2 regions of the Mesorhizobium sp. M7D.F.Ca.US.005.01.1.1 genome follow, and region 1 is predicted to be linked to the other one. Evidence: predicted binding sites of a transcription regulator. Region 1 holds the regulator's gene; the other holds the start of a gene.

Region 1 (9,845 bases):
TCGATGCCGTATTTCTTGGCGTCGCGCGGGTTGGAGATCGACGCTTCCTCGCCATTGACGAAGATCTGCCCGGCATCGCGCTTGTAGGCGCCGGACAGGATCTTGATCAGCGTCGACTTGCCGGCGCCGTTGTGGCCGAGCAGCGCCACGACCTCGCCGGGGAAGAGATCGATCGAGGCGTCGTCGACGGCGCGAATGCCGCCAAACGCGATCGAGATGTTGCGCATATCGATCAGTGCTGTGGCCGCAGGAGCAATCTTGTCAGTCATGGCCATGCCTCCTAGACGCGCTTGCGATAGACGGTGTCGAGCCAGACGGCGATGACCAGCACGGCGCCGACGACAATGCTCTGCAGCGGCGAGTCGACGCCGAGCAGCACCATGCCGGACTGCAGCGACTGCATCAGCAGCGCGCCGAGCATGGCGCCGATGATCGTTCCCGAACCACCGGCGAGCGACGTGCCGCCAATGACGGCGGCGGCAATGACCAGCAGCTCGTCTAGCGTTCCAAGCACGTTGGTCGCCGAATTCTGCCGGGCCGAGGAGATCGCGGCGGCGATCGTCGCCAGCACGCCCATGATCATGAACACCTTCATGGTGATCCAGCGCGTGTTGATGCCGGCGAGATTGGCAGCCTCGGGATTGCCGCCGATGGCAAAGACATAGCGGCCGAAACGCGTGCGGTTGGTGATGAAGGTCATGACCAGCCCGACGGCGATCGCCATCAGCACCGGTATGGCGATGCCGTGAGCGATGAACAGGCCGCCTTCGGGCACGGTGATGTTGTTGGCGGCCGCATACCGGTTCACGATGCCGATCGGCCACGGATAGGAGTTGGCGAGCCAGACCGCACCCATGATGACGGCACAGGTGACGACGCCGAGCAGCGTCTCGGCCCAGATCGGACGCAGCGGAAACCGGAAACGCTTGCGCTGCACCCGCCCGTTGAAAAGCGCAAACACCACGGCGAGGCAGGCCACGATCCCGACGACCCAGCTCCAGGTCGCGCCGATCGATCCCGACGGCCCGCCGCCCATGAGCTGGAAGGTGGCGTCAAGCGGTGCCACCGTCTGGCCTGATGTGACCCACCAGGCAGCACCGCGCCAGACCAGCAGTCCGCCCAGCGTGACGATGAACGCCGGCACTTCGAGATAGGCGATGACGAAGCCTTGAAAGGCCCCGATCAGCAGGCCGAGCGCCAGGCCGATGACCAGCGCCAGAACCCAGATCCACGGATTGCCGAGTTCGAGCCCGACAAACCGCACCAGGAAATGCACCTGGGCAAATCCCATCACCATGCCGATCAGGCCCTCGGCGGAACCGACGGACAGGTCGATGTTGCGCATGACGATGACCAGCACCATGCCGCAGGCCATGATGGCGACCGCCGATGTCTGTACCGACAGGTTCCAGAGATTGCGCGGCGTCAGAAAGGTGCGGCTGTCGAAATCGAGCGGATTGACGCCGAGGCGCAGGCTGGAAATGACATGCAGCCCGATCCAGATGATCAGCAGGGCGCCGACCATGCCGAGCATGCGGGTGTCGATCTCGGTCGCCTTCAGGAACCGGGCGACCACGCCGAGCTCCGACGCACGCGCGGTGTCGGCCTGCGGGTTGGACGTCGTGTCGGTCATGATTTCCTCCCACCGGCTGGCCGTCTGACGCGGATGCCGGAACCCAGCCTTGAACGGTTCACCGATTCCCGGAAACGCCGAACCGTTCTATCTCTTTGTTTTGACGCAATTCCGGACGGAAAACCGCTACGCACTTTTCCTGGAATTGCTCCCGAAGCTATCCGCGTGATGCGGAAATACAAATCTTTTTGAGAAAACGCCGCGGCTTTTGGGCCGCGGCGTTCAGATATTTCGACGTGATCCAGATCAGTTACAGGCCGCGACGGTGCCGGCGGCGACGCCCGCGCAGACTTCGTCCTTCTTGATCCAGCCGGCGGCGATGACGACGTTGAGATTGTCCTTGGTGATGGCAACCGGGGTCAGGAACAGCGACTTGACGGTGTTGCCGCCCGGTGTCGTGAAGTCCTTGGCGCCGGCAATGTCGCTCGTCTTCTTGCCGTCGGCGAGCTGCGAGGCGATCTCGGCGGCGTTCTTGCCGAGTTCGCGCGCGTCCTTCCACACCGACACGGTCTGCGTGCCGAGTGCGATGCGGTTCAGCGCGGCGTGGTCGCCGTCCTGACCCGAGACCGGCACGGTGCCGGCAAGGCCCTGCGCCGTCAGTGCCGCGACGACGCCGCCGGCGGTGCCGTCATTGGCCGCGACCACGGCGTCGACCTTGTTGTCGTTGGCGGTGAGGAACTGTTCCATGTTCTTCTGGGCGTTGGCGGGCAGCCAGCCGTCCGTATAGGCCTCGCCGACATTCTTGATCTTGCCGCTGTCGATGGCTTCCTTGAGCACTTCCATCGAGCCCGAGAACAGGAAGTCGGCATTCGGATCGGCACCCGAACCCTTGATGAAGACATAGTTGCCTTCCGGCTTGACCTTGAACACTTCGCGGGCCTGCATGCGGCCGACTTCCTTGTTGTCGAAGGTCAGGTAGAAGACGTCCTTGTTCTCGATCAGACGGTCATAGCCGACGACCGGAATGCCTTCGTCCAGCGCCTTCTGCACCGCTGGGCCGATGGCCGAGGCATCCTGCGCCAGGATGATCAGCGAATTGGCGCCCTGCGAGATCAGGCTTTCGACATCGGTAAGCTGCTTGCCGGGATTGGACTGCGCATCGGCGGAGATGTACTTGTCGCCGGCAGCCTCGATCGCCGTCTTCATGGCGGCCTCATCGGTCTTCCAGCGCTCTTCCTGGAAGTTGGACCACGAAACGCCGATGACCTTGTCCTTCGCCTGCGCGACCGACGCGAGCGTCAGCGACATGGCGACACCCGCCAGGATGGCGGCTGTGAATCTTTTCATAATATCCTCCCTGCGCCGCGTATGGCGCGACCAAACTGACCCGAAGGCCGGCACAGAGGCCCTATTTTTTCGAGCCCCGAAAAAATACTGGTCCAACACCCGAACGCTGTCAACATCGATTCTGATGGATTTTGATGTGCTCGCGAATTTTTTTCGAGCCCCGGAATAAATAAATGACAGAGTGGGCGGCTTCTGCCAGTATTTGACTGCGTTGCCGACAGCGTTCGAGGGGCACGGAGAACCGCGGCGACCGGGAGGACTTGAAGAAACATGTCGGTCGGAATCCGCCACGACGATTTGCGCCGGCGCAACCGGGCGATGGTGATTGCGGCCGTGCGCCGCGCCGGACAGCCGTCCCGCACCGAGATCGCAGCGACAACCGGCCTTAGCCACTCGACCATATCGGCTATCTCTTCCGACCTGATCGGGGAAGGCATCCTGACCGAAAGCAAACCAAGCGAGGCCGGCTCGCTCAAACGCGGCCGGCCGCAGGTTGGCCTCAGCCTCAATCCGGAAGCGGCGGCGGTGATGACCGTGGTGCTGTCGCTGAATTTTCTCTCCGTCGCCGTCATCGACTATGCCGGCCAGGTGATATCAGAGGAACAGCGCCGGCTGGACACGCTGACCATGTCGCGGGACGCGCTGATCGGCGAATGCACGGCAATCGTGCGGCGCCGTCTCGAGGACCCTGATCTCGACGTCCGCAGCATCGCCCGCATCGCGCTGGCAATCCAGGGCATCACCGACACCCGCTCCCGCGCCATGCTGTGGTCGCCGATCACGCCGCACACCGACATCGCCTTCGCCGACATACTCGAGGACGAGTTCGGCATCCCCGCCACCATGGAGAATGACTGCAACATGATGGCGATAGCGCTACGCTGGCGCGATCCTGATCGCTACCGCGACGATTTCATCGCCATCCTTTTGTCGCATGGCATCGGCATGGGCCTGGTGCTGAAGGGCGAGCTGTTCACCGGCACCCATTCCTCGGGCGGCGAGTTCGGCCACATGATCCATCAGCCGAAAGGTGCGCTCTGCCGCTGCGGGCGGCGCGGCTGCGTCGAGGCCTATGCCGGAAACTACGCCATCTGGCGCAACGCCAGGCAGCTGGGCGAGGACGCAGAACCCGTCGCTGATGTCAGCGACGCCGACATGCGCGCGCTGGCGACCGCGGCCCGCGAAAGGGATGGCCCCGAGCGCGAGGCCTATCGCAAGGCCGGCGAAGCGCTCGGCTACGGTCTCGGCAGCCTGTTCGCACTGATCGATCCGGCGCCCGTCGCCATGGTCGGCGTCAGCGCCGCTGCCTTCGACCTGATCGAGCCGGCATTGCGCGAGGCGATTGCCCAGACCGCCGGCGGCCAGCACTCGAAATCGATTTCCTTCGACACCGAGCCGAACGAACTGCCGCTGATCCGCGAAGGCTGCGCCATGCGCGCACTGACCTTCGTCGACCAGGAGATTTTCGCACCGGGCGTGCAGGCGAGAGCTGGCCTCGTCGGCAAGAACGTGGCGTGAGTTCAAACGAGGGAGCTCAGTCTTCCCTGATCGCGTAGCCCGCGCCTCGGATCGTGCGGATGACATCGGGCATGCGGCCGTTGTTGACCGCCTTGCGCAGCCGGCCGACATGAACGTCCACCGTGCGCTCGTCAATATAGATTGTCTCGCCCCAGACATTGTCGAGCAGCTGGCTGCGCGAGAACACACGGCCGGGATGACGCATCATGAACTCTAGCAGGCGGAATTCTGTCGGTCCGAGCCGGATCTCGCTCTTCTTACGATAGACCCGGTGCGACTCACGATCGAGCACGATGTCGCCGACCTTGAGCACGCTGGATAGCACTTCCGGCTTGGCCCGGCGCAGCAGCGCCTTGACCCTGGCCATGAATTCCGGCGTCGAGAACGGCTTGACCAGATAGTCGTCGGCGCCGGTCGACAGGCCACGCACGCGGTCGCTTTCCTCGCCGCGCGCGGTCAGCATGATGATCGGCAGCCGCTCGGTCTCGGGACGCATCCTTAGCCGACGACAGAGTTCGATACCCGAAACCGCAGGCACCATCCAGTCGAGCACCAGAAGGTCGGGAACGTTCTCCTGCAGCCGGATCTCGGCCTCGTCGCCGCGCGTCACCACCTCGACCTGGTAACCCTCGGATTCCAGATTGTAGCGGAGCAGCACGCCTAGCGGCTCCTCATCCTCCACCACCATGATGCGTGGCGCGATCATCGACTGGTCACCCCTGTCGTCATGCCGCCGGCGCGGACATTGCCGTCTCGTCCTGCTTCGGGCGATTGGCGGGCAGCTGCGTGCCGGTCAAAACATAATAGGCATTTTCAGCGATGTTGGTCACATGGTCGCCGATGCGCTCGAGGTTCTTGGCGCAGAACAACAGATGCGTGCAGGCAGTGATGTTGCGCGGGTCTTCCATCATGTAGGTCAGCAGTTCGCGGAACACCGAGGTGTATTTGACGTCGATGCGCTCGTCGGCGGCGCGCAGTTTCGCCAGGGCCGCGGCGTCGCGCGCCGCATACTCCTCGATCACGCCCTGCACCTGGATCAGCACCAGCTGGGCCATTGCGTCGATGGAATGCGACAGGTCACGCGGTGTGACGCTGAGGCCGACGGTGCCGACGCGCTTGGCGATGTTCTTGGCAAGGTCGCCGATGCGTTCGAGATCGCCGGCCATGCGGATCGAACCGACGACATGGCGTAGATCGTCGGCCATCGGCTGCCGCTTGGCGATCAACGTGATGGCGCGGTCGTCGAGCTCGCGCTGGCGCGCGTCCATGATCGCATCGTCGGAGACGACGCGCTGTGCGAGGGCGTTATCGGAATTCAAAAGCGCCTTGGTGGCACCACCGACCATCGAGCCGGCGAGATCGCCCATATCGCTGATGAGCCTGCTGATTTGTCCGAGATCCTCGTCGAAAGAAGCGACTGTGTGTTCGCCCATGATCTTGTCCCTCGTATGCCTGAACTCAGCCGAAGCGGCCGGTGATGTAGTCCTGCGTGCGCTTCTCGCGGGGCGACGTGAAGATCTTCTCGGTGCGGTCGAACTCGACCAGTTCGCCCAGATACATGAAGGCCGTCTGCTTCGACACGCGCGCCGCCTGCTGCATGTTGTGGGTGACGATGACGATCGTGTAGTCGGCTTGCAACTCGTCGATCAGCTCCTCGATCTTGGCGGTCGACAGCGGGTCAAGCGCCGAGGCCGGCTCATCGAGCAGGATGACTTCCGGCTTCACCGCCACGGTGCGGGCGATGCAGAGCCGCTGCTGCTGACCACCGGAGAGGCTGAGGCCGCTGGCGTTGAGCTTGTCCTTGACCTCGGTCCAGAGTGCTGCGCGCTTCAGCGCCTGCTCGACGCGGCCGTCCATCTCGGACTTGCTGAGCTTCTCATAGAGCCTGACGCCGAAAGCGATGTTTTCGTAGATCGACATCGGAAATGGCGTCGGCTTCTGGAACACCATGCCGATCTTGGTCCGCAGCAGGTTGAGATCCTGCGAGCGGTCGAGAACGTTCTGGCCGTCGAGCAGCACCTGACCTTCGGCGGTCTGCTTGGGATAGAGTTCGTAGATGCGGTTGAAGACGCGCAGCAGCGTCGACTTCCCGCAGCCCGAAGGCCCGATGAAGGCGGTGACGCTGCGCTCGGGCAAGGACAGCGTGATGTCCTTCAGCGCCTTCGACTGGCCGTAGTAGAAGTTGAGGTTCTTGACCTCGATCTTGGCCTTGGCGGTGGCCTCGGCGGCGATCGTCATGTCTGGAGACAACATCTGGCTCATTTGTCCTCTCTGCGTCCGGTCAGGCTGCGAGCAACGATGCTGAGCGCGAGAACCGTCAATGTGATGATGAGTGCACCGGTCCAGGCCAGTTGCTGCCATTCCTCGTAAGGGCTGAGAGCGAACTGGAAGATGGTGACAGGCAGGCTGGCCATCGGCGCGTTGAGATTGCTCGACCAGAACTGGTTGTTGAGCGCCGTGAAGAGCAGTGGCGCCGTCTCGCCGGAGATACGGGCGATCGACAGCAATATGCCGGTGACGATGCCGGAAAGCGCGGCGCGGTAGGCGACCGACTTGATGACCACCCAGCGCGGCGCGCCGATCGCGGTGCCGGCTTCGCGCAAGGCGTTCGGCACCAAATTGAGCATGTCTTCGGTGGTGCGCACGACAACCGGGATGACGAGGATGGCGAGCGCGACTGCACCGGCGATCGCCGAGAAATGCCCCATCGGCCGCACCATCAGTTCGTAGACGAACAGGCCGATGATGATCGATGGCGCCGACAACAGGATGTCGTTGATGAACCGCACCACGGTGGTCAGCTTGGAAAAGCGACCGTACTCAGCCATGTAGGTTCCGGCCAGCACGCCGATCGGTGTGCCGACGATGACGGCGATGACGGTCATCACCACGCTGCCATAGATGGCGTTGAGCAGGCCGCCGGCGTCGCCGGGAGGCGGCGTCATCTGCGTGAAGACGTCAAAGGACAGGCCGGCGGCGCCCTTGTAGACCAGCGCGCCGAGGATGAGCGCCAGCCAGGCTAGGCCGATGCCCGCCGCGGTGACGCACAGCGTCATCATCACGGCATTCTTCCTCTTGCGGCTCTGGTGAAGCGATGTGGCTGTCGACATCGGTCAGGCTCCGGTGCGGGCGTCGATGCGCATCAGCATGTAGCGGGCGATGGCAAGGATCAGGAAGGTGATGACGAACAGGATCAGGCCGAGCGCCACCAGCGAAGAAGTGTAGAGGTCGCCGACGGCTTCGGTGAATTCATTGGCGATGGTCGCCGAGATCGTCGTCGCCGGCGCGAACAGCGACGTCGAGATGCGGTGCGCGTTGCCGATGACGAAGGTCACCGCCATGGTTTCGCCGAGCGCGCGGCCAAGGCCGAGCATGACGCCGCCCATGATGCCGATCCTGGTGTAGGGGATAACCACGCGGCGGGTCACTTCCCAGGTCGTGCAGCCGATACCGTAGGCCGACTCCTTCAGCACCGGCGGCACTGTGTCGAAGACGTCCTTGGTGATCGAGGTGATGAAGGGCAGCACCATGATGGCAAGGATGAGCGACGAGGTCAGCAGGCCGATGCCGTAGGGCGGACCGGCAAACAGGCTGCTAAGCCCTGGAATACCGTGGAACACGCCGATGATGAAGGGCTGCACGGTCGTCTGCAGGAACGGCGCCAGCACGAACAGGCCCCAGATGCCGTAGATGATCGACGGGATGCCGGCGAGCAGCTCCACCGCCATGCCGATCGGCCGTCGCAGCGGGCGCGGGCAAAGCTCGGTGAGAAAGATGGCGATGCCGATGCCGAGCGGCACGGCAATCAGGATGGCGATGGCGGAGGTGATGATGGTGCCGTAGATCGGCGCCAGCGCACCGAATTTCTCCGTCACCGGGTTCCAGCTTTCGCTGGTCAGGAAGGAGAAGCCGAAGGTCGACAGGGCTTGCCAGGATCCGGCAAACAGCGAGATCGCAACGCCGCCGAGCAGGACCAGCACCAATATGGCAGCGGCCCGGGTCATCCCGTGGAAAATCGAGTCCGTCAGCGCGAACCGTCTGACAATCGCGTCGCGCGAACCTCGAATGGCTGGCAAGGCTTCCTGGACAGCGCTCATGTGAAGCTCGGCTCTTTGTGTTGAGGGACGAATAAGGAGCGCCGCGGTGCGGCGCTCCTTTGGAGGATGTTATTCGCCAGCGTAGACGGGCTTGCCGTCGGCCTGGATGTCAGCCTTCCAGGAGGTCTTGATCAGGTCGACGACGCTATCGGGGATCGAGACATAGTCGAGCGCCTTGGCGGTTTCCTTGCCGTCCTTGTAGGCCCAGGCAAAGAATTTCAGCGCTTCACCGGTTGCGGCAGCATCGTCCGGAACCTTGTGGATCAGCACCCAGGTCGAGGCAGCGATCGGCCAGGTGGTGTCGCCGGGCTCGTTGGTGATGATGACGTTGAAGTTTTTCGCGCCCTTGAAGTCGGCATTCGAAGCAGCCGCGCCGAAGGATTCGAGCGACGGCTCGACGACCTTGCCGGCGGCATTCACCAACTTGGAGTAGGACAGGTTGTTTTGCTTGGCATAGGCATACTCGACGTAGCCGATGCCGCCGTCGGTCTGCTTGACGGTGTTGGCAACGCCTTCACTGCCCTTGGCGCCGACGCCGGTCGGCCATTCGACCGCCGTGTCCGAACCGATCTTGTCCTTCCAGTCGGGCGACAGCTTGACCAGGTAGTTGGTGAAATTGAAGGTCGTGCCCGAGCCGTCCGAGCGATGGACAACGGCGATCGCCGTCGATGGCAGGGTCAGGGTCGGGTTCAGTGCCTTGATCGCGGCGTCGTCCCAGGTGGTGATGGCGCCGAGGTAGATCTGAGCGATCGTCTTGCCGTCAAGGACGAGTTCGCCCGGCTTGACGCCGGTCAGGTTGACGATCGGCACGATGCCGCCCATCACCATTGGAAACTGCACGAGGCCGTTCTTTTCCAGGTCGGCGTCGGACATCGGCTTGTCGGTGGCGCCGAAGGTCACGGTCTTGGCGATGACCTGCTTGATGCCGCCGCCTGAACCGATCGACTGGTAGTTGAGGCCGATGCCGGTGTCTTTCTTGTAGGTGTCGGCCCACTTGGCGAACACCGGATAAATGAAGGTCGAGCCGGCGCCGGAAAGATCAGCTGCCATTGCCGCGGAAAGGGTGAAAGTAGACGCCGTAGCCATTGCGATCGCAACGGCCGCCGAGCGGATGAAATGTCTCATGTGGCCTGCTCCTGTTCGGAAGATGGTCTCTCGGCGCCATTCCTCTCGGCGCCCGCTGAGGCCAATAGCCTTCGATTATTACAGTCGCATGACAGTTTGATGTCACCCCGGTAACGCGTCATTGGGGTGGGGAAAACGCCGGCCAGCCGGCACTCCCGACTGAGCCCGGCTTTGCTCCCGGAATC
Region 2 (9,845 bases), 380 kb from region 1:
CACAGCTCGAAGGAGACGTTGTCGCAGCCGACGCGCGAGCCGTAGAATTTGGAGAGCGCCGAGACGCGCAGCAGCGGTTCGTCGGTCATTGCGCCGGCTCCATTTTTTCCGAAGCAAGATGGGTCTCTGGTGCAAGGTGGCCGCGGTGCCCGTCCGCCCGCCGCTTCTCGCAGTGATCTGTGTCGGAGCAGACGAACATGTGGCCGCCATGGTCGTCGAGGATGACCTCGTCGAGATAGACGTTCTCGGCCGCGCACAGCGCGCAGGGCTGGTCGAAGGTCTGCACCTCGAACGGATGATCCTCGAAGTCGAGGCTGACCACTTCGGTGAAGGGCGGCACTGCATAGATGCGCTTTTCGCGGCCGGCGCCGAACAGCTGCAGCGCCGGTGAGCGGTGCATTTTTGGATTGTCGAATTTTGGCGTTGGCGACGGGTCCATCACATAGCGGCCCTCGACCTTGACCGGATAGGCGTAGGTGGTGGCGATGCGGCCGTGCTTGGCGATGTCCTCGTACAGCTTCACATGCATGAGGCCGTATTCCTCCAGCGCGTGCATCTTGCGCGTTTCGGTCTCGCGCGGTTCGAGGAAGCGCAGCGGCTCGGGGATCGGCACCTGGTAGACCAGCACCTGGCCCGCCGTCAGCGGATGCTCGGGGATGCGGTGGCGGGTCTGGATGATGGTGGCGCTGGCGGTATCGGTGGTAACAGCAACATTGGCGACCTTCTTGAAGAAGGCGCGGATCGAGACCGCATTGGTGGTGTCGTCGGCGCCTTGGTCGATGACCTTGAGCACGTCGTTCGGGCCGATGATCGAAGCTGTGACCTGGACGCCGCCGGTGCCCCAGCCATAAGGCATCGGCATTTCGCGCGAGGCAAAAGGCACTTGGTAGCCGGGAATGGCGATGCCCTTGAGGATCGCCCGGCGGATCATCCGCTTGGTCTGCTCGTCGAGATAGGCGAAATTGTAGGTGGCGATGTCGGTCATGGCGATCACATCCACATTGTGCTATTGAATTGGCGTCCAGGAAGCCGAAACAGGGGCGAATTCAGATGACCTCGACCGGATGGATGCATCTCGGAATTCTGTTGGTGGTGTTCGCCGGCGTCATTCTCTTTTTCCTTCGGCGCATGATTCTGCCCGCGCCAAAAGAAAGTGCGAGCAGTGAGACCATTGCCGGCAGCAAAGGGTTCAACGAGGCGCATAATGGCCACTACAGCGCTGGTCATGGTGGCGGCTTGGTTGATGGCGGCGGCCATTAGCATCACTCCGCAGCCTCCCGCTTCTCTTCGACCTTCGGGTTTTCACGCGCGTCGTATTCGGCGCGCATGCGGCGCACGAGGTCGAGTTCGGCCTGGAAGTCGACATAGTGCGGCAGCTTCAGATGCTCGACAAAACCCGTCGCCTGGACATTGTCGGAATGCGAGATGACGAACTCCTCGTCCTGGGCGGCGGCAACGACATCCTCGCCGAGTTCGGTTGCGCGAAGAGCACGGTCGCAGAGCGCCATCGCCATCGCCTTGCGTTCGCTCTGGCCGAAGACCAGGCCGTAGCCGCGGGTGAACTGCGGCGGTGCCTTGGCTGACCCTTTGAACTGGTTGACCATCTGGCATTCGGTGACGCGGACAGTGCCGAGCGGAACCGCGAAGGGCAGTTCCGGCACGTCAAGTTCCAGTTCGACCTCGCCGATGCGGATCTCGCCGACGAAGGGATGGTTGCGGGCATAGCCGCGCTGGGTGGAATAGCCGAGCGCCAGTAGGAAACCCTCGTCGCCGCGCGACAGCGCCTGCAGGCGGATGTCGCGCGCCATCGGGAATTCCAGCGGCTCGCGGGTGATGTCGCCTGGGACATGGTCTTGCGGCATGTCGCCGTCCGGCTCGATCAGGCCTTCGCGGGCAAGGATCGCCGAGACGCGCGGCATGGCTTGCGCTTCCGTCTCGCGCAGCAAGGGCTCGGCGACATCGGCGCCGGCGGCGAGCTCGGGATCGAGCAGCCGGTGGGTGTAGTCGAAGGTGGGCCCAAGCAACTGGCCGCCGGGCAGGTCCTTGTAGGTCGCCGACACGCGCCGCTCGACCAGCATGTTGGCGGTGTCGATGGGCTTGGAGTAGCCGAAGCGTGGCAGCGTCGTGCGATAGGCGCGCACCAGGAAGATCGCCTCGATCATGTCGCCGCGCGCCTGGACGATGGCGAGGGAGGCCAGCTCGCGATCATAGAGCGAGCCTTCGCTCATCACCCGGTCGACGCCGAGCGCCAGTTGCTCGACGATCTGGTCGAGGCGCAGTGCGGGCACGGAACGGTCGCCGCGCCGGCGGTCGGCAAGCAGGCTGTGGGCGTTGGCAATGGCGGCTTCGCCACCTTTTACCGCGACATACATCTTACGCCTCCATCGTCTTGATGCGCGTCGTGCGCGGCAGGCAAGCAATGCCATCAGCGGTGGCGAGGATGATGTCGACGCCGCGCGGAAAACGCTTGATGTTCTGCTTCCACTGTTCGACGAAATGACGCGGCATCTGTGCCGGCGCGATCGTGGCGCTGGTTTCGATGCCGGGACCTTCGAGCAACAGCGGCGTGCCGGAGACGAGATCGCTGACCTGCAGGATCAGCGTGGTCGAACGGTCGGGATAGTCCTGCGTGCCCTGCGAAAAGCCATCGAGCGCCACCATCTCGGCTGGCGTGGCGATCAGGGCGAAGTGCGCATCGGCCGGCGTGTTGGCCAAGGGCGCGCCGGTGTGGAAACCAAGCCAGGATTTGATGGCGGTGGAAGCTTGCAGGGCCGGGTCGAGCCACAGCGGCGTGTCGTTGTCGCAAAGCGCCAGCGCTATGGCGCCGGCGCTTGCCGAGAGCGGCGCCGGCGGGCGCGCGAAGGCCGGCAGCGGCTGTACGCTGCCTGGCCGCGCCATCGCGTCCATGACCGCCCGGAACACGGTCTGGGCATTGAAGACCGGATCGGCGAAACCGCCTTCGATCGATTGTGCTGCAATGTCCATCAGTCTTCTCCGCGAACCATGGTGAAGAAATCGACCTTCGTTGCCGCCGTCTCGGCGCGGCGTTTTTCATGCGCCGTGGTCAGAGCCGACCGCAGAGGCGCTATCAGTCCGGTCTCGACCTCATTTCGGCGGGCAGGGTCCTGCCACAGGGCGTCGGCGATGGCCGCCAGCTTCGCCTTCTGCTTGTCGCGGCCAAGCGCATAGCAATGGCCGACCTGTCCGGAGGGCAGCCGGACCGTGGCGCGGGTGACGGTCGCCTCGCCGACATTGAAGGGTGCACCGCCGCCGCCGATGCGGCCGCGCAGGGTGACAAGACCGGTCTCGGGGCCGCGCAGCAGCTCGGCGTCCGAAGGCAGTCTGGCCTCGTTCCAGAGCCGCACGATGTCATCGCCGCTGGATTGCGCCAGGGTTGCCATGGCGGCCTTGCGCTCGGCCTGGTCGCGGGCTTCCTGTCCTCGCATAAGCAATAATCCTCGTGGTTAAATTTGTCTATTGATATAGACAACTATACAAATTATACCTATTATCTAACGCGTGTCCATGACGGGTGGATGACAAGCGATTGAAGACTGGGCGATAGAATGCCGGGGGCAATGATGGTCGGGCAGCTGGAAGCGGACAGCATAGAGCGGCGCAGCGGCGTTTCGCTATGGCGGCAGATCGCAGACAAGATCCTGCATGCGATCGCCATCGGCGATTTCGCCGAGAATGCCGCGCTGCCGCCGGAGGTGGCGCTGGCCGAGCGTTATGGCGTCAATCGTCACACGGTGCGCAGCGCCATAGCAGCCCTTGTGCAGGAAGGCGTGTTGCGGGCCGAGCAGGGGCGCGGAACCTTCGTCTTGTCGCGCAAGCGGCTGTCCTATCCGATTGGCGCGCGCACGCGTTTTTCGACGGGCCTGCAGGGGCAAACCACGGAACGGCACATCGTCCTGCTCGCCTCGTCGGTCGAGCCGGCCAGCCAGCGCGTCGCCGAGGGCCTTGGCCTTGCCAGGGGAGCCGATGTCATCCGACTGGAAACGCGCGGCGAAGCCGATGGGCGGCCGGTGTCGCGCGCTGTCGGCTGGTTCGAGGCCAGTCGGTTTGCCGGCATCGATGCCGCGATGGCTGAGACCGGCTCGATCACCGCGTCGCTGGCGCGGTTCGGCATCGACGATTATCTCAGGCAATCGACCGTGCTGTCGGCGCGCCATGCCGATGCGGCGGACCTTGCCGATCTCGACCTGCAGCCGGGCGCCATCGTGCTGGTCACGGTCGCCGTCAACGTCACGCCGGACGGCCAGCCGATCCAGTTTTCCGAGTCGCGCTTCCCGGCCGAGCGGGTCGAGCTCAAGCTGTCTGCGCTCTGAGCCGGCGCCGGTAGCCTATCCGACCTCGATCACAGCCTTGATCAGGCCGGATTTTTCGTGTGCCCAGCGAGCGAGATCGGACGGCGTTTCGGCAAGCGATGTTCGGTGGGTGACGAGCTTGGCCAGCGGCACGGCGCCGTTGCGGATCGAGGCGGCGACGTGGTCGAAGTCGGCGCGCAAGGCGTTGCGGCTGCCGATCAGCGTCATCTCGCGTTTGTGGAATTCCGGATCGGAAAAGCTGATGTCGTCCTTGACGACGGAGACCAGCACCAGCGTTCCGCCATGCGCGACATGGGCAAAGGCCGACTGCACCGACTGGGTGTTGCCGGTGGCGTCGAAGACCACATCGAAGCCCTCGCCTGATGTCGCCTCCCTGATCAGATCGGGCGCCGCGCCGCGCGAGCCGTCGAGGGTCTGGAAACCAAGCTCGTTCGCGGCGAAGGCAAGCCTTTCACTACTCATGTCGAGCAGCGTCACGTCGAGCCTGGCGATGCGGGCGAAGATGGCGGTGCCGAGTCCGATCGGGCCGGCGCCGATGACCAGCGTGCGGGCGCCGGGCTCGGCACATGAGCGCCGCACGGCATGCGCACCAATCGCCAGGAACTCGACGGCGGCGGCGTCGGCCAGAGACAGGCCGTTTGCCGGATAGAGATTTTGCGCCGGCACCAGGATGCGTTCGCACATGGCGCCGTCGCGATGCACGCCAAGCACCTCGATCCTGACGCAGCAATTCGGCTTGCCGTGCCGGCAGGCGATGCATTTTCCGCAGGAAAGATAGGGGTTGATGACGACCGGCTCGCCAACGGCCAGTTCGACACCTTCGCCGGTCTCCACCACGGTACCCGATACTTCATGGCCCATGATGCGGGGATAGGCGAGGAACGGGTGCTTGCCTTCGAAGATGTGGTAGTCGGTGCCGCAGATCCCGACATGGCTGACCGCCACCAGTGCCCAGCCGGCAGGCGGTGCAGCGGGCGCGGGGTGGTCTTCCAGGACAAGGTCGCCGGGCGAGCGGCAGACGACGGCTTTCATGCGCAATTCCAGTGTTCAAAAAGGGCGCCGGCCTGTTGTTTGAGCGGACCGGCGCATCGGTTCAGGGACGATTCACTTGCCGCGGCGGCGCAGCCCGTCGAAGTAGACGATGATGATGATCAGCGCGCCGGTGATGATACGCTGCCAGAACGAGTTGACGTTGAGCAGGTTGGCGCCGTTGTTGATGGTGGCCAGGATGAAGGCGCCAAGCAACGGTCCGTGCACCGAGCCGACGGCGCCGAACAGCGAGGTGCCGCCGATGACCGACGAGGCGATCGCCTGCAACTCCCAGCCCTCGGCCTGGGTCGGATTGCCGATGCCGATGCGGGCGGCCAGCAACACGCCGACGAAGGCCGCGCACAGGCCCGACAGCGTGTAGGCCATGTAGATGGTGCGCTGGACGTTGACGCCGGACAGGCGCGACGCCTCGGCGTTGGAGCCGACCGAAAACAGATACCGGCCCCAGCGGCTGTGATGCAGGAAGACATAGGCCGGAATGCCGACCAGGATCACCATCCAGAACAAATTGGGGATGCCGATAAAGGAATTGCGCGAGAACGCGGTGAAGGTGTCGCTGTTGATGTTGATCGAATTGCCGTTGGTCATCAAAAGGCCGATACCGCGCAGCGAGGTCAGCGTCGCCAGTGTGATGATGAAGGGCGGCAGGCCCATCTTGACGATGCCGAAGCCGTGGAACATGCCGATGGCAACACCGACCAGCAGCGTCACCAGAATGGCAAGCCAGATGGGGAAACCGGCATTGATCATCATGGCGACAACGACGGTGGCGAAGCCGACCACGGCGCCGACCGAGAGGTCGATGCCGCCAGTGATGATGACGAAGGTCTGGCCGACCGCCATGATGGCGATCATGGAGCCCTGGCGCAAAAGATTGGCTATGTTGTTGGCCGAGGCGAAGCTTGTTGTCGCCACGGAGAGGAGGATCCAGAGCAGAACCAGCAGCGCCAAAAGCGTCAGCCCAAACAGGACGTTGTAGTTGCGCTTCGGTTTTTCGACAGCAATCGCCTCGGTGCTCATATCTGTCCTCCCAGCTTTTCTTGTTTCTCGGCGAGCGCCTGCGTGAGAATGTCCTCGTGGCTGGCGGCGCGAAAGCCATGGCTGGCCACCAGTTTGCCGCGCCGGAACACATGCAGCGTGTCGGCGAGTTCATAGACTTCCGGCAGATAGGACGAGATCAGGATGATGCCGGCGCCCTTCGACAGCAGCGCGCCGAACAGACGATAGATCTCGGCCTTGGTGCCGACATCGACGCCGACCGTCGGCTCGTCGAAGATGAACAGCTTGGCGCCGTGCGCCAGCCATTTGCCGATGACGATCTTCTGCTGGTTGCCGCCCGACAGGCTGGACGCCAGCGCGCCGCGCGTCGGCGTCTTGATCCGCAGATCGGCGATCTGGCGATCGGCCTGCGTTTTCTCCTGCGCGCTCGAAATCAGCAAATTGTTCGAAATGCGCTTGTAGATCGGCAGGTTGAGGTTGAGGCCGACCGGCAGGTTGAGGCAAAGCCCCTGGTCGCGGCGGCTTTCCGGCGCCAGCGCCATGCCGAGCTTGATCGCGTCATGCTCGGAATTGACCTGGACATCCTTGCCTTCCCAGAGGATCTGGCCTGCCGACTTGCGATGGCGGCCGTAAAGCGTGGTGACGAACTCACTGCGCCCGGCGCCGATCAGGCCATAGAGGCCGACGATCTCGCCGGCGCGAACCGTCATCGAGACATTTTCGAAGCCCTTGCCAGATAGGTTTCTTGCCTCGATGATTGCGGCACCCGGCGTGAAATGCTCCTTGTGGTAGACCTGCTCGATCGAGCGGTTGATCATCATCTTGACCAGCTCGGCATCGTTGGTCTCGGCGATGTTGCGGGTGCCGACCAGCGTGCCGTCGCGCAGCACGGAAACACGGTCGGCCAGTTCGAACACCTCCTCCATGCGGTGACTGATGTAGATGATCGTCACGCCTTCGCCCTTCAGCCGGCGGATCAGGGTGAAGAGCTGGTCGGCCTCCTTGCGGGTGAGGTAGGCGGTCGGCTCGTCGAAGATCAGGAACTTGGTGCCGCGCACGGTGGCGCGGGCCGCTGCAATCAACTGCTGCTGGCCGATGGTGAGGTCGCCCAGCGTGACATGCGCCGGCAGGTCGAAGCCGAGATCGTCGATGATCTTCTGGGCTTCCTTGACCATGGCGCGCTGTTGCAGGATGCCGAAGCGCGAATTCTCCTCGCCGAGGAACATGTTGGCGGCGACCGTCAGGTGACGGCACAGCACGACCTCCTGGTGCACGGCATTGATGCCGAGCGCCATCGCCTCATGCGGCGTCGCGAGCGCAGCGGGCTGGCCTTCCCAGATGACCTCTCCGGAGGTGCGCGGCATGACGCCGGTCAAAAGCTTGATGAGCGTGGATTTGCCGGCGCCGTTCTCGCCGACGATGGCGTGGATTTCGCCGGATTTGAAAGCAAGATTGACCGGCTTCAGCGCGTGGGTGCCGGGATAGCGCTTCTCCAGCCCGCGCAATTCGAGGATGGTCCGCCCCGGTTCCAGCACGGGTGCCGGATGCAGGTCCTGCGCTGTCGACGTCATGACAATCCTCCCAGATTGGTCTCACGGTTGGCAGGCGGCGAGGCTGTGACACACCTCATTTGCAGCCTAGCCCAAGGCAGCGGATTGCCAAGCCGTTTGTGCCGAAGCTGATGTTTCCGGGGCGCGAGGCCCCGGAAACAGTTTTCGTGCCGATGCTTACTTGAGCTTCGGGTTGAGCAGCGCGTCGATCTTGGGGTCTTTCATGTTGGCCTTGGTCACCAGATTGGCGCCGGTGTCGACATTGGCCTCGACCTTCTCGCCCTTCGAGGCGGCGAGCGCCGTCTTGATGCCGTCATAGCCCATCCGGTACGGATCCTGGACAACGAGGGCGGAAATGACGCCGTCGTTGAGGAACTTGATCAGCTTCTCGTCGCTGTCGAAACCGACCAGCGCCAGCTTGCCGCCAAGGTTGTTTTCGGCGACAGCCTGACCGACGCCCTGCGCCATGATCAGGTTGGAGGCGAAGATGCCCTTGAGGTTCGGGTTGGCGGTGATCAGGTCGGTGGCGATGTTGAGGCCGGTGGTGGCCTGGCCGTCGGCATATTTGTCGGCGACCAGCTTGAGGCCCGGATATTTGGCCTTGAGCTGTTCGGTGAAGCCCTGCTTGCGCTGTTCGAGCGAGCCGGCGCCCGGTGCGTTGGTGATCAGGGCGACGTCGCCCTCGATCTTGCCGCCGTTGGCGGCGCCGATGGCGGCTGCGAGGCCGTCGGCGGCGACGCGGCCGCCCTGCACATTGTCGGTGGTCAGGAACGAGGTGAAGGCCTTGGAGTCGGCGCCGGAGTCGATGCCGATAACCTTGACCTTGGCAGCGGCTTCATCGATCGGCTTGCCAAGCGCCTTGAACTCGGTGGGCGCAATGACGATCGCCGCCGGGTTGCTGGCAACGGCGTTCTCGAGGATCGAGACCTGGCCGTTGACGTCGGTCTCGGCCTGGGCGCCGAGTTCCGGCACGTTGACGCCGAGATCCTTGCCGGCCTTGCGGGCGCCGGCCAGAACGATCTGCCAGTAGAAGGATGTGGTGTCCTTGACGATGATCGGAATGGTCACGTCCGCCGCCGAAACCGGTGCTGAGTGCATGACGCCGGCGAGCATTGAAGCTGCTGCCAGCGCCATGACGGCGCGGCGGTTGAGAATGCTGGTCACGAATTTCATGAGGTTCCTCCCTAAGTCGCCCGGTGAACGTTACGGAAGCTCCGTCCGGATAGGCGTGGCCCAAACAGAACTTTATCAATAAAAAACAGTTGCCATGTTTTGATAGTGCATCGATCCAGCCGATGCAAGCGGTGTTTGACGCCAGTCCCTGCCGAGGTCTGGGCAGGGTAAGATCGTGCGCCGCTACTCCCGTGCCGTCGTCAAACGCTCCCGTTCCCGTTCCCGTTCCGTGAGTATATGGAATATTAATTCCACCAATTCGTCAACATGGAATGTTCATTCTTTTTGAGATCGCAAGAATGTGAAGCCCGGGTCACCGTTCACTGCGGGTGGATACGCGTTTCACGCCAGCTCCTGCACCAGCGTATAGGGGCGATATTTGGCGTATTCCGTCTCCGGCACGTCGATGTCGAGCAGTTCGAGGTTGCGCGTCAGGTTTGCCAGCTTGGCAGTGCCGGTCAGCACGGTGGCGACCGCGGGTTCATGCAAGGGGAACTGGAACGCCGCGGCAGCCAGCGGATAGCCGCCCTCGGCGGCGATCCGTTCCATCGCTCCGACGCGGTCGAGCACGTCATGGCTGGCAGGGCGGTAATCGAAATGCGCGCCTTGCACGGGCCCGGTCGCCAGGATGCCGGAGTTGAAGACGCCGCCGATGACCAAGGACGTCTGTTGCGCCCGGCAGAGCGGCAGCAACTCCGCTTCTGCGCTGCGGTCGAGCAGGGAATAGCGGCTGGCAAGCAGG

The links. The regulator PhoB, encoded in region 1, activates phosphate uptake and scavenging genes when phosphate is short. The targets are predictions, from matches to a motif close to TGTCATNNANCTGTCAT.
Region 2: a site for PhoB is predicted at 3,526-3,542, ahead of phnF (phosphonate metabolism transcriptional regulator PhnF). Genes of this name have one in related genera too.

What each region holds. Positions count from the first base shown of each region.
Region 1 is NZ_CP034453.1:6,999,334-7,009,178, forward strand. It holds gene EJ076_RS34045 (ATP-binding cassette domain-containing protein) at 1-269, opposite strand, end outside; gene EJ076_RS34050 (sugar ABC transporter permease) at 281-1,633, opposite strand; gene xylF (D-xylose ABC transporter substrate-binding protein) at 1,880-2,920, opposite strand; gene EJ076_RS34060 (ROK family protein) at 3,191-4,438, shown strand; gene phoB (phosphate regulon transcriptional regulator PhoB) at 4,455-5,144, opposite strand; gene phoU (phosphate signaling complex protein PhoU) at 5,164-5,871, opposite strand; gene pstB (phosphate ABC transporter ATP-binding protein PstB) at 5,897-6,700, opposite strand; gene pstA (phosphate ABC transporter permease PstA) at 6,697-7,548, opposite strand; gene pstC (phosphate ABC transporter permease subunit PstC) at 7,552-8,535, opposite strand; gene pstS (phosphate ABC transporter substrate-binding protein PstS) at 8,605-9,660, opposite strand.
Region 2 is NZ_CP034453.1:6,616,005-6,625,849, reverse strand. It holds gene phnK (phosphonate C-P lyase system protein PhnK) at 1-89, opposite strand, end outside; gene EJ076_RS32160 (alpha-D-ribose 1-methylphosphonate 5-phosphate C-P-lyase PhnJ) at 86-985, opposite strand; gene EJ076_RS35370 (hypothetical protein) at 1,051-1,260, shown strand; gene EJ076_RS32150 (carbon-phosphorus lyase complex subunit PhnI) at 1,263-2,372, opposite strand; gene phnH (phosphonate C-P lyase system protein PhnH) at 2,374-2,985, opposite strand; gene phnG (phosphonate C-P lyase system protein PhnG) at 2,985-3,446, opposite strand; gene phnF (phosphonate metabolism transcriptional regulator PhnF) at 3,582-4,331, shown strand; gene EJ076_RS32130 (zinc-binding alcohol dehydrogenase family protein) at 4,347-5,363, opposite strand; gene EJ076_RS32125 (ABC transporter permease) at 5,436-6,401, opposite strand; gene EJ076_RS32120 (sugar ABC transporter ATP-binding protein) at 6,398-7,951, opposite strand; gene EJ076_RS32115 (ABC transporter substrate-binding protein) at 8,108-9,103, opposite strand; gene EJ076_RS32110 (aldo/keto reductase) at 9,446-9,845, opposite strand, start outside.